2 regions of the Streptomyces sp. NPDC093598 genome follow, and region 1 is predicted to be linked to the other one. Evidence: riboswitches for the same ligand, from Rfam matches in the RefSeq annotation. Region 1 holds a riboswitch; the other holds the start of a gene.
What was found. A riboswitch is a leader RNA that binds a small molecule or an ion and turns the genes downstream of it on or off. The one in region 1 is predicted to bind S-adenosylmethionine.
Positions count from the first base shown of each region.

Region 2: linked by a shared signal. The riboswitch ahead of thrC (threonine synthase) and the one ahead of ACIRDU_RS02090 (aminotransferase class V-fold PLP-dependent enzyme) in region 1 are both predicted to bind S-adenosylmethionine.

Region 1 is NZ_JBIWIV010000001.1:448,076-454,782, forward strand. Features, by position in the region: gene ACIRDU_RS02080 (SLC13 family permease) at 1-310, shown strand, start outside; gene ACIRDU_RS02085 (glycerate kinase) at 320-1,546, shown strand; gene ACIRDU_RS02090 (aminotransferase class V-fold PLP-dependent enzyme) at 1,501-2,868, opposite strand; SAM riboswitch class IV at 3,019-3,135, opposite strand; gene trpD (anthranilate phosphoribosyltransferase) at 3,211-4,275, opposite strand; gene ACIRDU_RS02100 (cytochrome bc complex cytochrome b subunit) at 4,414-6,036, opposite strand; gene ACIRDU_RS02105 (Rieske 2Fe-2S domain-containing protein) at 6,033-6,707, opposite strand, start outside.
Region 2 is NZ_JBIWIV010000020.1:8,245-14,951, forward strand. Features, by position in the region: gene ACIRDU_RS34970 (extracellular solute-binding protein) at 1-592, shown strand, start outside; gene ACIRDU_RS34975 (DUF3263 domain-containing protein) at 628-873, shown strand; gene otsB (trehalose-phosphatase) at 992-1,822, opposite strand; gene ACIRDU_RS34985 (trehalose-6-phosphate synthase) at 1,831-3,219, opposite strand; gene ACIRDU_RS34990 (glucosyl-3-phosphoglycerate synthase) at 3,293-4,237, opposite strand; SAM riboswitch class I at 4,393-4,548, shown strand; gene thrC (threonine synthase) at 4,567-5,853, shown strand; gene ACIRDU_RS35000 (MoaD/ThiS family protein) at 5,984-6,259, shown strand; gene ACIRDU_RS35005 (cold-shock protein) at 6,706-6,707, shown strand, end outside.

The DNA.
Region 1 (6,707 bases):
CCACCTGGTCCTCCAGTCCCGCTCGGCCCGCTCGTCGGTCCTGGTCCCGCTGGTCGTGGCCGCCTCCGTCGGCGTCGGCGTCAACCCGGTCGCCGCCGCCCTGGCCTCCACCGCCGCCGCGGGCTTCTGCCACACCCTGCCCGCCTCGGCCAAGCCGGTCACGCTCTTCTCGCACATTCCCGGCACCCCCACCTTCACCCCGCGCGACCTGCTGCGGCTGTCCGCCGTCCTGGCCCCGCTGAGCGCCGCGCTCGTCCTGCTCTTCGCCGTCGCGGTATGGCCGCTGCTCGGCGTGTCCGTCACCCGTTGAGGAGTCCTCGTGCTGACCCATGTCGTCGTAGCCCCCAGTGGCTTCAAGGAGTCCCTGTCCGCGCAGGCCACCGCCGACGCCATCGCGGCCGGCGTGCGCCGGGTCCTGCCCGACGCCGATATCGACCTGGTCCCGCTGGTGGACGGCGGCGAGGGCACGGCTCACGCCTTGGCCACCGCCAGCGGGGGCAGGATCGTCAGCGTGCCCGCGACCGGCCCGGTCGGGGAGACTGTCGCCGCGCACTTCGCCCTCCTGGGCGGCGGGGACACCGCCGTGGTGGAGATGGCGGCGGTCGCGGGCCTCTCCCTCGTCCCGCGCGATCTGCGCGACCCGGGCGCCACCACCACGTACGGCGTCGGCGAGCTGATCCGCGCCGCGCTCGGGACGGGCGTCCGGAGGATCCTCGTCGGCTGCGGCGACTCGGGCACCTCGGACGGGGGCGCCGGCGCGCTCCAGGCCCTGGGCGCCCGGCTGCTGGACGTCAACGGTGAGGAACTCGCGCGGGGCGGGCGGGAGCTGACCCGCCTGCACCGTGTCGACCCGAGGGGCCTGGACCCGCGCCTCACGGAGGTGGAGCTGCTGGTCGCCTGCAATCCGTACAACGTCCTGTGCGGCGAGCGGGGCGTGGCCCGGGTCTTCGGTCCGCAGAAAGGCGCGACGCCCGCGCAGGTGGAGGAGCTGTCGGCGGCGCTGGAGAACTGGGCGTTCGTCCTCACCCGTGACGCCGCCGTGCCGGACAGCGACCTGCGCTCGGGGCCCGGCACGGGAGCCTCCGGCGGCCTGGGAGCGGGCCTGGCCGCTCTGGGCGCCAGGCTCCTGCCCCGCTTCGACGTGCTGCTGGACCACCTCGACCTGGACGCCCGGCTGGCCCGTGCCGACCTGGTCGTCACCGCCGAGGGCGCCTTGGACCACCAGACGCCGCGCGGCAAAATCCCCGCCGAGGTGGCCCGCCGGGCCAAGCTCTACGGCCGTCCCGTCCTGGCCCTCGCGGGCACGCTCGGCGAGGGCGCTGCCGAAGTGCCGGGCGTGGACGCCTGCCACGGCATCCTGCCCGCCCCCATGGAGCTGGCCGAGGCCATGATCCGGGCGAGCGAGCTGCTCACGGACGCCACGGAACGCGCCCTGCGGATGATCGTCCTGGGCACTCGGATCCCACTCGTGCTGCCGCAGGAGGTGACGCCGTCAGGGACTCAGGCCGACGTGTCCGGCACGCAGCGTCCGTCCTCCGTGCGGTAGTTCCACTTCGCCCCGTCCGTCACGAGTTCCTTCACCGCCCGCACGAACCGCTCCACGTGCTCGTCCGGCGTGCCCGCGCCGAAGCTGACCCGGATGGCGTTGAGCGACTTCTCCCCGGGCGCTGCCTCCGGCGACCCGCACTCCCCCTGGGACTGCGGGTCGCTGCCGAGCAGCGTGCGCACCAGCGGGTGGGCGCAGAACAGCCCGTCCCGCACGCCGATGCCGTACTCGGCGGACAGGGCGGCGGCGAAGTGGGAGCTGTTCCAGCCCTCGACGACGAAGGAGAGCACCCCGACCCGCGGCGCGTCGTCCCCGAAGAGGGACAGGAACCGCACCTGGGGAACGTCGGCGAGGCCCTCCCGCACCGCGCGGACCAGGTACTGCTCACGGGCGACGAGGGTGTCGAAGCCGGCCTCGGTCAGCGCCTTGCAGGCCGAGGCGACGGCGTAGGCGCCGATGACGTTGGGCGACCCGGCCTCGTGGCGGGCGGCGCTGTCGTGCCACTCCACGTCCACTCCCCCGTCCTCCCGCCGGCTGACCTTGCGGCTGGCGCCGCCGCCCGCGAGGTAGGGCTCGGCCGCGCGCAGCCAGTCGGCCCGCCCGGCCAGGACGCCCGAGCCGAAGGGCGCGTACAGCTTGTGCCCGGAGAAGGCGACCCAGTCGACGTCGAGGTCGGCGACGGACACCGGGTGGTGCGGTGCCAGCTGGGCGGCGTCCAGCACGATCCGCGCGCCGTGGGCGTGCGCGGCCGCCGCGAGTTCCCGTACGGGCCACAGCTCACCGGTGACGTTCGAGGCGCCGGTGACGCAGACCAGGGCCGGTCCGTCGGGGTCCCGGCCGGCCAGGGCGCGCTCCAGGGTCTCGACGGCCTCGCGGGGGCTGCGCGGGGCGTCGAGGCAGGTGACGCGGGCGTTGCGCCACGGCAGCAGGGAGGCGTGGTGCTCGGTCTCGAAGACGAAGACCTGGCAGTCGTCCGGGAGGGCGGCGGCGAGGAGGTTGAGGGAGTCGGTGGTGGAGCGGGTGAAGACCACCTGGTCGCCGTCGCGGCAGTCGAGGAACTCGGCGACGGTCCGGCGGGCGTTCTCGAACAGGTCGGTGGAGAGCTGGGACAGGTACCCGGCGCCGCGGTGGACACTGCCGTAGTACGGCGCGTAGGCGGCGACGTCGTCCCAGACCCGCTGGAGCGCCGGGGCGCTGGCGGCGTAGTCGAGCGCGGCGTAGGTGACCTCGCCACCGGTCACGAGCGGAACGGTGACATCACGTCCCAGAACGGGCAGCGGGGCGCAAACGGACGGGTCGACGGCAACGGTGGAGACGGACATGGGTGAACTCCCGTGAAGGCAGGTGGAATCCGCCCGCGAGCCCGTGGGGCTACAACCCGTGGGGCTACAAGCGGGGGTGAAGGAAAGAGGGGGATGCGGAGGCGGGGCTCTGCGGCCCTATCGCATTCGCTGGTTCACGAGAGACTCCTCGTCACGCGCTTGCCGCAGACCTCGCTGCCTGCGGCCTGGTCTTCACCCGGGGCACCCCGCCACGGACGGAGGGTTGCCGGACAGTCGGCCGGGGCCTCATGACTGTCACTCATGACCTGATCAGGAACGTACGCGAAAAGACCGGCGCCCCGCAACCCGAGTCCGGATCGCGGGACGCCGTACGGGAATCCGCTACGTGTTGCTCGCGGCCACCCAACGCTCCAGCGTCCGCTTCGCCGCCCCCGAGTCGATCGACTCGGCCGCCTTCACCATCCCGGCGCGGATCTGCTCGGCCAGCGGGGCGGCGGTCGGCTGAAGGGCCACCAGCGCCGCGGCCGAGTTCAGCAGGACCGCCTCGCGAACCGGACCGGTCTCACCCTCCAGCAGACGGCGGGCGACCTCGGCGTTGTAGGAGGCGTCCGCGCCGCGCAACGCTTCCACCGGGACCAGTTCGAGGCCCACGTCACGCGGGTCGAAGGCCTCTTCGGTCACCTGGCCGCCCCGGACGATCCACACCCGGGAGGTGGCCGTGGTCGTGAGCTCGTCGAGGCCGTCGTCGCCCCGGAAGACCAGGGACGAGTTGCCGCGCTCGGCGAAGACGCCCGCGACGATCGGTGCCATGCGGGGGTCCGCCACACCGACGGCCTGGGCGCGGACCCGGGCCGGATTGGTGAGCGGGCCGAGGGCGTTGAACACCGTGCGGATGCCCAACTGGCCCCGGGCCGCGCCCGCGTGCCGCAGCGCCGGGTGGAACTTCACCGCGAAGCAGAAGGTGATCCCGGCCTCCTCGGCGACCTCGGCGACCCGGTGCAGCGGCAGTTCCAGGTTGACGCCGAGCTTTTCCAGCACGTCGGAGGCCCCGGACGCCGAGGACGCGGCCCGGTTGCCGTGCTTGACGACCTTCGCACCGGTGCCCGCCACGACGATCGAGGACATCGTGGAGATGTTGACCGTCTTCGCGCCGTCACCGCCCGTGCCGACGATGTCGACCGTCGCCCCGGGCACCTCGATCACGTTGGCGTGCTGGTACATCGTGCGGACCAGGCCGTTGATCTCCTCGACCGTCTCGCCCTTGGCGCGCAGGGCCACGACGAACCCGGCGATCTGCGCCTCGGTCGCCTCGCCGCGCATGATCCGGTCCATCGCCCAGGCGGTGTCGTCCGCGCTCAGGTGCCTGCCGTCCAGCAGGCCGTTCAGCAGCAGGGGCCAGGAGCGGCCCGCCGCGGTGTCGCCTCCAGCGGGGGTCACAGCGCTCATAAGCCGCTCCAGGGTCAGGCGTCCCGCACTACGGGACGAGAATCTCAACGAGGTCCACCCTATCCAGCCCCGGGCACGGCGAAGGGCCCCGTCCGACGATCGGACGGGGCCCTTCGGTGTGGCGTGGCGAAGCAGCGATCAGTGGTGGCCGTGGCCGCTCGTGATCTCCCGGTACTCCTCGACGGTGGGCTTCGGGATCTGGGCACCCTCGCCGTAGTAGGCGTCGCTGAGCTTGGCGCGCAGCTTCTCGGAGCCCTTCACCTTGCGCTCGACACCGTTCTCGTCGACCGTCGGGCCGATCTCGGCCGGCTCGTACTGCTCGTGCGCCGTGAGCGTGTACATCTGCTCCTGGCTGAGCGGCTCGTGCACCTCGATGAACTCACCGTGCGGCAGGCGCTTGATGATGCCCGACTCGCGGCCGTGCAGCACCTTCTCCTTGTCCCGGCGCTGCAGGCCGAGGCAGATGCGCTTGGTGACGATGAAGGCGATGACCGGTCCGAGGAAGAACCCGATCCGGACGAACCAGGTGACCGCGTTGATCGACAGGTGGAAGTGCGTGGCGACGATGTCGTTGCCACCGCCGATCAGCATGATGATGTAGCCGGTGACCCACGCGACACCGAAGGCCGTGCGCGTCGGGGCGTTGCGCGGGCGGTCCAGGATGTGGTGCTCGCGCTTGTCCCCGGTGATCCACGACTCGATGAACGGGTACAGGGCGATGATCGCGAGGAACACACCGAAGAGGACCAGCGGGATGAACACGCCCAGGACGAGCGTGTGACCCCAGAAGTTGATCTCCCAGCCCGGCATCGCGCGGACCAGACCCTCGGCGAAGCCCATGTACCAGTCCGGCTGGGCACCGGTCGACACCTGGTCGGGACGGTAGGGGCCCAGGACCCAGATCGGGTTGACGGTCGCGATGCCGGCGATGGCCGCGATGACACCGAAGACCAGGAAGAAGAAGCCTCCGGCCTTGGCCATGTAGACCGGCAGCAGCGGCATGCCGACGACGTTCTTGTTGGTCCGCCCGGGACCCGCGAACTGCGTGTGCTTGTGGTAGAAGACCAGGATCAGGTGGCCGACCACGAGCCCGAGCATGATGCCCGGCAGCAGCAGGATGTGGATCGAGTAGAACCGGGCGACGAAGTCGGTGCCCGGGAACTCCCCGCCGAACAGGAACATCGAGATGTACGTGCCCACGATCGGCACGGACAGGATCGCGCCCTGGGTGAAGCGGACACCGGTGCCGGAGAGCAGGTCGTCCGGGAGCGAGTAGCCGGTGAAACCGGTGAACATGCCCAGGACGAACAGCAGGAAGCCGAACAGCCAGTTGATCTCGCGCGGCTTGCGGAACGCGCCGGTGAAGAAGACGCGCATCATGTGCACGAACATGCCGGCGAGGAAGATGATCGCCGCCCAGTGGTGGATCTGCCGGATGAGCAGACCGCCGCGGACGTCGAAGCTGATGTCCAGCGTGGAGGCGAACGCCTCCGACATCAGCTGCCCCTGGAGCGGGACGTAACTGCCGTGGTACTCCACCTCGTTCATCGACGGGTGGAAGAACAGCGTCAGGTACACACCCGTCAGGATGATGATGATGAAGCTGTAGAGGCAGATCTCACCCAGCATGAAGGACCAGTGGTCCGGGAAGATCTTGCGCATGTTGGCCTTGGCCAGGGAGTAGATCCCGAGGCGGCCGTCGGCCCAGTCGGCGACCCGCTCACCCGCGGGCGCCTTGCGGCGTGTCTGTGCAGTGCTCATCCGCGCTCCCAGAAAGCAGGGCCGACGGGCTCTTCGAAGTCGCCGAGCGCCTCGAGGTAGCCCTCGTCGTTCACACCGATGCGGAGCTGCGGCAGGGCGTGACCAGCGGGACCGAAGATCACTCGGGCACCGTCGGAGAGGTCGAAGGTGGACTGGTGGCAGGGGCAGAGCACGTGGTGCGTCTGCTGCTCGTACAGGGAGATCGGGCAGCCGACGTGGGTGCAGATCTTCGAGTACGCGACGATGCCCTCGTGCGACCACTCGAGCTCGCGCTTGTCCTTGATGTTCTCCGGCTGGATCCGGACGATCATCAGGGCGGCCTTGGCGATCTCGTTCTGGAACTCGTGGTCGTGCTCCTCCAGGCCCTCGGGCTTGGCGAAGGTCAGCGAACCGACCGCCACGTCGGAGGGACGCAGCGGCTCGTTCGTGTTCATGTTGACGAGCAGCTTGCCCTTGGACCACAGCGTGTGGCGGAGCTTCTCGCCGGGCAGCGGGCCGAGGTCGCGCAGCAGCACGACACCGGAGAGCGGCACCAGGGTGAGCGCGCCGAGCATGGTGTTGCGGATCAGCTTGCGGCGGCCGAGCGCGGACTCCTTGGCGCCCTGCTTGAAGTCCGCGAAGACCTTCTCGCGGACCTCGGGCTCCGCCTCGATCGGGTGCCGCTCGTCGGC
Region 2 (6,707 bases), on a different contig from region 1:
GGAGAACATCGACACCTTCTCCTGGCTGAAGAACGACCTGGTCGGCAAGGACCTGACCGGGCCGGTCGCGCCGGGTGAGCTGAACCGGGCCGCGGCGTTCGCCGCCTTCGCCAAGGGCGAGGTCGGCATGCTCAACGGCCACCCCTCGCTGATGAAGATCGCCGCCAAGAACGGCGTCAAGTACGGGATGGTGCCCACGCCGGGCAAGGAGGGCCCGAGCAGGTCCACGCTCGGTGTCACCGACTGGATGACGGCGTTCCGCAAGAACGGCCACCGCGACCAGGTGGGCGACTTCCTCGACTTCGTCTACAGCGAGAAGAACGTGCTGGCCTTCTCCCGCGAGTACGACCTGCTGCCGGTCACCTCCTCCGCGTCCGGCACCATGGCCGCCTCCGACGAGGACCGGCACCTCAGGCCGTTCCTGGAGGAACTGCTGGCCTCCGAGCTCTACCCGGTCGGCAAGACCTCCTGGGCCGACGTCAGTTCCCAGGTCAAGCAGCAGATCGGCAAGGCCGTCGCGCCCGGCGGCAGCCCCTCGGGCGTCCTGGGCCACCTCCAGGCGGCGGCGGTCCGGGCGGAGAGCGCGGAGTAGCTCCGCTGTCGGTGGCAGGCGTTACGGTGCCGGGCATGGACGAGGACACAGGTGAGCAGGGGCTCGGGCGCAGGGAACGGGACATCCTCGCGCTCGAACGCCGGGGTTTCCCCGGGCCCGGTGCGAAGGAGCGGGCCATACGTGAGGAGCTGGGGCTCGCCCCGGTGCGCTATTACCAGCTTCTCAATGCCCTGCTGGACGACGCCCGGGCTCTGGCCCATGACCCGGTGACGGTGAATCGGCTGCGGCGCGTCCGGGAGACGCGTCGGTCGGAACGCTGAGGACCGTAGGGCTTCCGGCCGTCGAAGGGTGCGGGGGTGCGGGGGTGGGTTGGGGTTGTTCACGCCCCGCGGCGGAGCCGCATATCGATGCTGTCCCGCGCCCCTCAGGGGCGCGCCTTCAGCCGATCCGGTTCGCCAGCGCGGCCAGCAGCCGTACGACGCCCTCCGGGCCGTCCACCACCAGGTCCGCCCGCTCCCTGAGCTCCGTCACCTCGTCGCTGCCGCTGCACACCAGCAGGCCCGGGGTGCCGTCCGCGCGCAGGGTGTCGACGGCGGCGTAGGCGGGCAGGTCGCCCAGGTCGTCGCCGCCGTAGAGGACGGACCCGGCGCCGATCTCCCGGGCGAAACCGGCGAGGGCGACGCCCTTGTCCATGCCGGGCGGGCGCAGTTCGAGGACCATGCGGCCCGGCTCGACGATCAGGCCGTGCCGGATCGCCAGGCCGGTGAGCGGCTCGCGCAGGGCCTCGAAGGCGGCCTGCGGGTCGGCGGCCCGGCGGGTGTGCACCGCCACGGCCCGGCCCTTGTCCTCCACCCAGGTCCCGCTCCCTTCGAGCAGCCCGGGCAGCTCGGCGCGGACGGCGTCGACGCCGGGGTGCGGGTCGGGGGCGGTGACCTTGCCGCTGCGGGCCTCCCACCGCTCGGCGCCGTAGTGCCCGAGGACGACGAGGTGCTCGAGACCCGGCGCGCCCTCGAAGCCGCCGTTGCGCACCGCGACCTCGGCCGGCCGGCCGGTGATCACCGCCACGGCGGCCACCTTCGGCGCGAGCGCGGCCAGCGCGGCCGGCGCCTGAGGGTGGGCCCGGGCCCGCTCCGGGTCGGCCACGATCGGCGCGAGGGTCCCGTCGAAGTCGAGCCCGATCAGTGCCTTGCCGGGACACGCGAGAAGGGCGGCGAGCCCGTCCTGGCCCGCCTTCGTGCGGGGAGTGGGCAGCGACTGCGACGCCGGCATCGTGCTGCTCATCCCCTCAGCGCGTCGAGCTGGTCGACGAACCACTGCGCCGGCGGCAGTGCCGTCGCCGCCGCTGCCAGTCGCTTGCTGCGCTCGGTCCGCTCCTCCGGGCGCATCGACAGCGCCTCGTGCAGGGCCGCCGCCGTGCCCGTCACGTCGTAGGGGTTCACCGTGATCGCGTCCTCGCCGAGCTCCTCGTACGCCCCGGCCTCCCGCGACAGCACCAGCGCGCAGCCCGCGTCGGAGACGACCGGCACCTCCTTCGCGACGAGGTTCATGCCGTCGCGGATGGGGTTGACGAGGGCCACGTCGGCCAGCCGGTACGCGGCCAGGGAGCGGGCGAAGTCGTCCTTCACGTGCAGCACGACCGGCGTCCAGCCCGGCGTGCCGTACTCGGCGTTGATCTCGTCCGCCAGCCGCTGCACCTCGGCCGTGTAGTCCCGGTACACCGCGAGGTCCTGCCGCGACGGGTAGGCGAAGGCGACGTGCACGACCCGCTCACGCCACTCGGCGTGCGCCTCCAGCAGCCGGCGGTACGCCAGCAGGCCGCGCACGATGTTCTTCGACAGCTCGGTGCGGTCGACCCGGACGATGGTGCGGCGGCCCTCACCGATCTCCTGCCGCAGCGCGGCCATCCGCTCCTCGACGTCCGGCTCGTGCGATCGGGCGCGCAGGAAGTCGGCGTCGGCGCCCAGGCCGTGCACGCCGACCCGGGTGCCGCCGAGCCCGCCCGCGAACCGCTCGGCGCACGCGGTGAACGCGTCCGCCCAGCGCTCGGTGAGGAAGCCCAGCCGGTCCGCGCCCAGCATGCCGCGCAGCACCTGCCCCGCCACGTCGTCCGGCAGCATCCGGAAGTACTCCGGCGGCGCCCACGGCGTGTGCGAGAAATGCCCGATGCGCAGGTCCGGCCGCAGCTCGCGGAGCATGCCCGGCACCAGCGTCAGGTGGTAGTCCTGCACCACCACCGCCGCGCCCTGCGCCGCCTCCTCGGCCAGCGCCTGCGCGAACGCCCGGTTGTACGTCTCGTAGGACGCCCACTGCCGCCGGAACTCCGCGTCGAAGACCGGCTCCAGAGGCGTCTGGTAGAGCATGTGGTGAACGAACCACAGGACCGAGTTGGCGATGCCGTTGTACGCGTCGGCGTGCACGTCGGCCGGGATGTCCAGCATCCGCACGCCGTCCTCGCCGACGCCGCGCCTCACCGCCTCCCGGTCGCCGTCGGACAGCGCCGAGCACACCCACAGCGCGTCCGCGTCCGAACCGATCGCGGAGAGCCCGGAGACCAGCCCGCCGCCGCCCCGTTTGGCGGCCAGCGAACCGTCCTCGCCCACCGTGTACGAGACGGGACCCCGGTTGGAGGCCACCAGCACCTGCGCAGCACCGTACGTTGAAGCCATAAGCCTCAACCTAGCCCGGCCCGGAAACGCTCAAACGTGCGGATCTGCCGTGCCCGGCCGAAAACGGCCCCGGTCAGGCCGCCCTCCGCGCCTGGTACTCGGCGATCTCCACCATCGGCGGACGCTCCTCGGTGTCCACGGAGTACGTCCGCGGCTCGAAGCCGTCCTCGCCCCGCTCGAACTGGGTCAGGGACGGCCGGACCAGATGCCCGCGGGCCAGCCGCAGCTGGGCCGTGCGGTAGATCGCGGCGGCCATCCGGCCCAGCGCCTGCCCGTCCTGGTGCCGGTGCTTGCGCACCCCCACGTCCACCTGGGCGAGGGCGTCCAGGCCCGCCAGGTGCAGGGCGTCGACCAGCATGCCCAGCTCCACGCCGTAGCCGACGGGGAACGGCAGCCGCTCCAGCAGCGAGCGGCGGGCCGCGTACTCCCCGCCGAGCGGCTGCACGAAGCCGGCCAGCTGCGGCCAGTGCATGTTGAGCAGCGGGCGCGCCATCAGCTCGGTGACCCGGCCACCCTGCCCGGTGGCGCCGGCCAGGGGACGGTCGTACATGGCCTTCACCAGGTTCACGTCCGGCTCGGTGAGCAGTGGGCCCACGATCCCGGACACGAAGTCGGACGAGAAGTCCCTGAGGTCCGCGTCGACGAAGCAGACGACGTCCCCGCGGGTGACGAGCAGCGAGCGCCACAGCACCTCGCCCTTGCCGGGCACGGCCGGCAGGCGCGGGAGTATCGCGTCCCGGTGCACCACCCGCGCGCCCGCGGCGGCGGCCACCTCGGACGTACGGTCGGTCGACCCCGAGTCGACGACGACCAGCTCGTCGACGAGCGGGACCTGCCGCATCAGGTCGTGGCGGATGACGGCGACGATGTCACCGACCGTCGCCTCCTCGTTGAGCGCGGGCAGCACGACACTGACCGTCTGCCCCGTGCGCTGCTTGGCGGCCAGGATCCGGTGGAGCGGGCGATCGTTCACTGACCAGGAACGGGTGCTCAGCCACCGCTCGACTTCTTCCAGCACCGTGGCGGCTCCTCTGCGTACTCCAGGCGGGACGGACTGTGATCCATCTCGCGGTTCGGACGACTGTCTCAACTGTCCTGGTCGTCGGTTACAGTCTTGGACAACGCGGATGACCATCGCATGTCCGGGGTCACCCGCCGCCTACAACCACATACAGCTCATCCAGAGGGGCAGAGGGAAACGGCCCGATGAAGCCCCGGCAACCCTCCAGTCGGTACTCGTAGGTCACTGGCGACCACTGCGCGAGGCTCCCGGCTAGGGAAGGTGCCAAATCCGTCTCACGGCGAGATGCGTCGTGAGGAAGATGAGGAGAAAGGGCCTCGCCTCACATGGCTGTGCAGACTGTTGCAAGCACCACTGACTCCACCGTAGACCTCGGCCCCGCCGCCGCGCTGAGCTGCCGCGAGTGCGGTCACCGCGTACCCCTCGGCCCGGTCTTCGCCTGCGAGGAGTGTTTCGGCCCGCTGGAGATCGCCTACGACTTCTCGGCCTACGACACCGAGGAACTCCGCAAGCAGATCGAAGCGGGCCCCGCGAACATCTGGCGCTACGCCCCGCTGCTGCCGGTCCCGGCCGACGTGGCGGACAAGCCGAACATCAACCCGGGCTGGACCAAGCTCGTCAAGGCCGACAACCTCGCGCGCGAGCTGGGTGTCGACGCCGGCAAGCTCTTCGTCAAGGACGACTCCGGCAACCCGACGCACTCCTTCAAGGACCGGGTCGTCGCCCAGGCCCTGGAGGCCGCCCGCGCCTTCGGCTTCACCACGCTCTCCTGCTCCTCCACCGGCAACCTGGCCGGTGCGGTGGGTGCCGCCGCGGCCCGCGCCGGCTTCCGCTCCTGCGTCTTCATCCCGCACGACCTGGAGCAGGGCAAGGTCGTCATGGCCGCTGTCTACGGCGGTGAGCTCGTCGGCATCGAGGGCAACTACGACGACGTGAACCGCTTCTGCTCCGAGCTGATCGGCGACCCGGCCGGCGAGGGCTGGGGCTTCGTCAACGTCAACCTGCGGCCGTACTACGCGGAGGGTTCCAAGACCCTCGCGTACGAGATCTGCGAGCAGCTCGGCTGGCAGCTGCCGGACCAGATCGTCGTGCCGATCGCCTCCGGCTCGCAGCTCACGAAGATCGACAAGGGTCTTCAGGAGCTGATCAAGCTCGGTCTGGTCGAGGACAAGCCGTACAAGATCTTCGGCGCGCAGGCCGAGGGCTGCTCGCCGGTGTCGACGGCGTTCAAGGCCGGGCACGACGTGGTCCGCCCGCAGAAGCCGGACACCATCGCCAAGTCCCTCGCCATCGGCAACCCGGCGGACGGGCCCTACGTGCTGGACATCGCGCGGCGGACCGGTGGTGCGGTGGAGGATGTGAACGACGAGCAGGTCGTCGAGGCGATCAAGGTCCTTGCGCGGACCGAGGGGATCTTCGCGGAGACCGCCGGTGGTGTGACGGTGGGTGTGACGCGCAAGTTGATCGAGAGCGGGGTGCTCGACCCCACCAAGACCACTGTCGTGCTCAACACCGGGGATGGTCTGAAGACGCTGGATGCGGTGGCGGGCACGGGGCTTACCGCGACCATCCGTCCGAGCCTCGATTCGTTCCGTGAGGCCGGGCTCGTCTGAGTGTCGTCGTTCGCCGCGGGCCGGTGGGGGCCGGTCGCGCCCACGCGGCGGAGCCGCACATAGACACAGCCCCGCGCGCCTGAGGGCGCGCCCCAAGCCGTAGCTCAAAAAGAACCGGAGGACATGTCCGATGAGCGTCACCGTTCGCATCCCCACCATCCTGCGCACCTACACCGGCGGGCAGGCCGAGGTCGCCGCCGAGGGGGCGAATCTCGGCGAGGTCATCGCCGATCTGGAGAAGAACCACACCGGGATCGCCGCCCGGGTGCTGGACGACCAGGGCAAACTGCGCCGGTTCGTCAACGTCTACGTCAACGACGACGACGTGCGGTTCGAACAGGGGCTGGAGACGGCGACGCCGGACGGTGCCGGCGTGTCGATCATTCCCGCCGTCGCCGGCGGCTGAACCGGTCGACCGGCTTGATTGTTACCTTGGGTAACGACGGTCACTGAGAGTTTATTGAATTGCCCCCTCCGTGAGAGAAGCGGAGGGGGCAATTCTGTGTGGTTGAGCGGGGTACAGTTGGGGAACGCGATCCCGATCCGTTGATCGGAACCCTGAATTCCTGCCGCGAGTCCGACAAGATGTAGCCAAAGTGTGCGCGTCTTTCGCGGCTTTTGTTCCCTTTGTGGAGCCCGACTTGCCCTGAATTCAGGCGAACTCTCCCCACATTCCGGACCCTGCGCGTCCAGAATTCTCGTCCGATTGACCTGTTGCAGACGGCAGTTGGACAGATACATTCAGCCGCGGTCGACGCGTTCCGGCGCACGCCCCCAACCGTGGGGGGTGAGGTCTGACCCGGGTCCGCGAAGTGTGGATCTGTGCAAGGGCCAGTAATAGGGGAGTTAGGCAT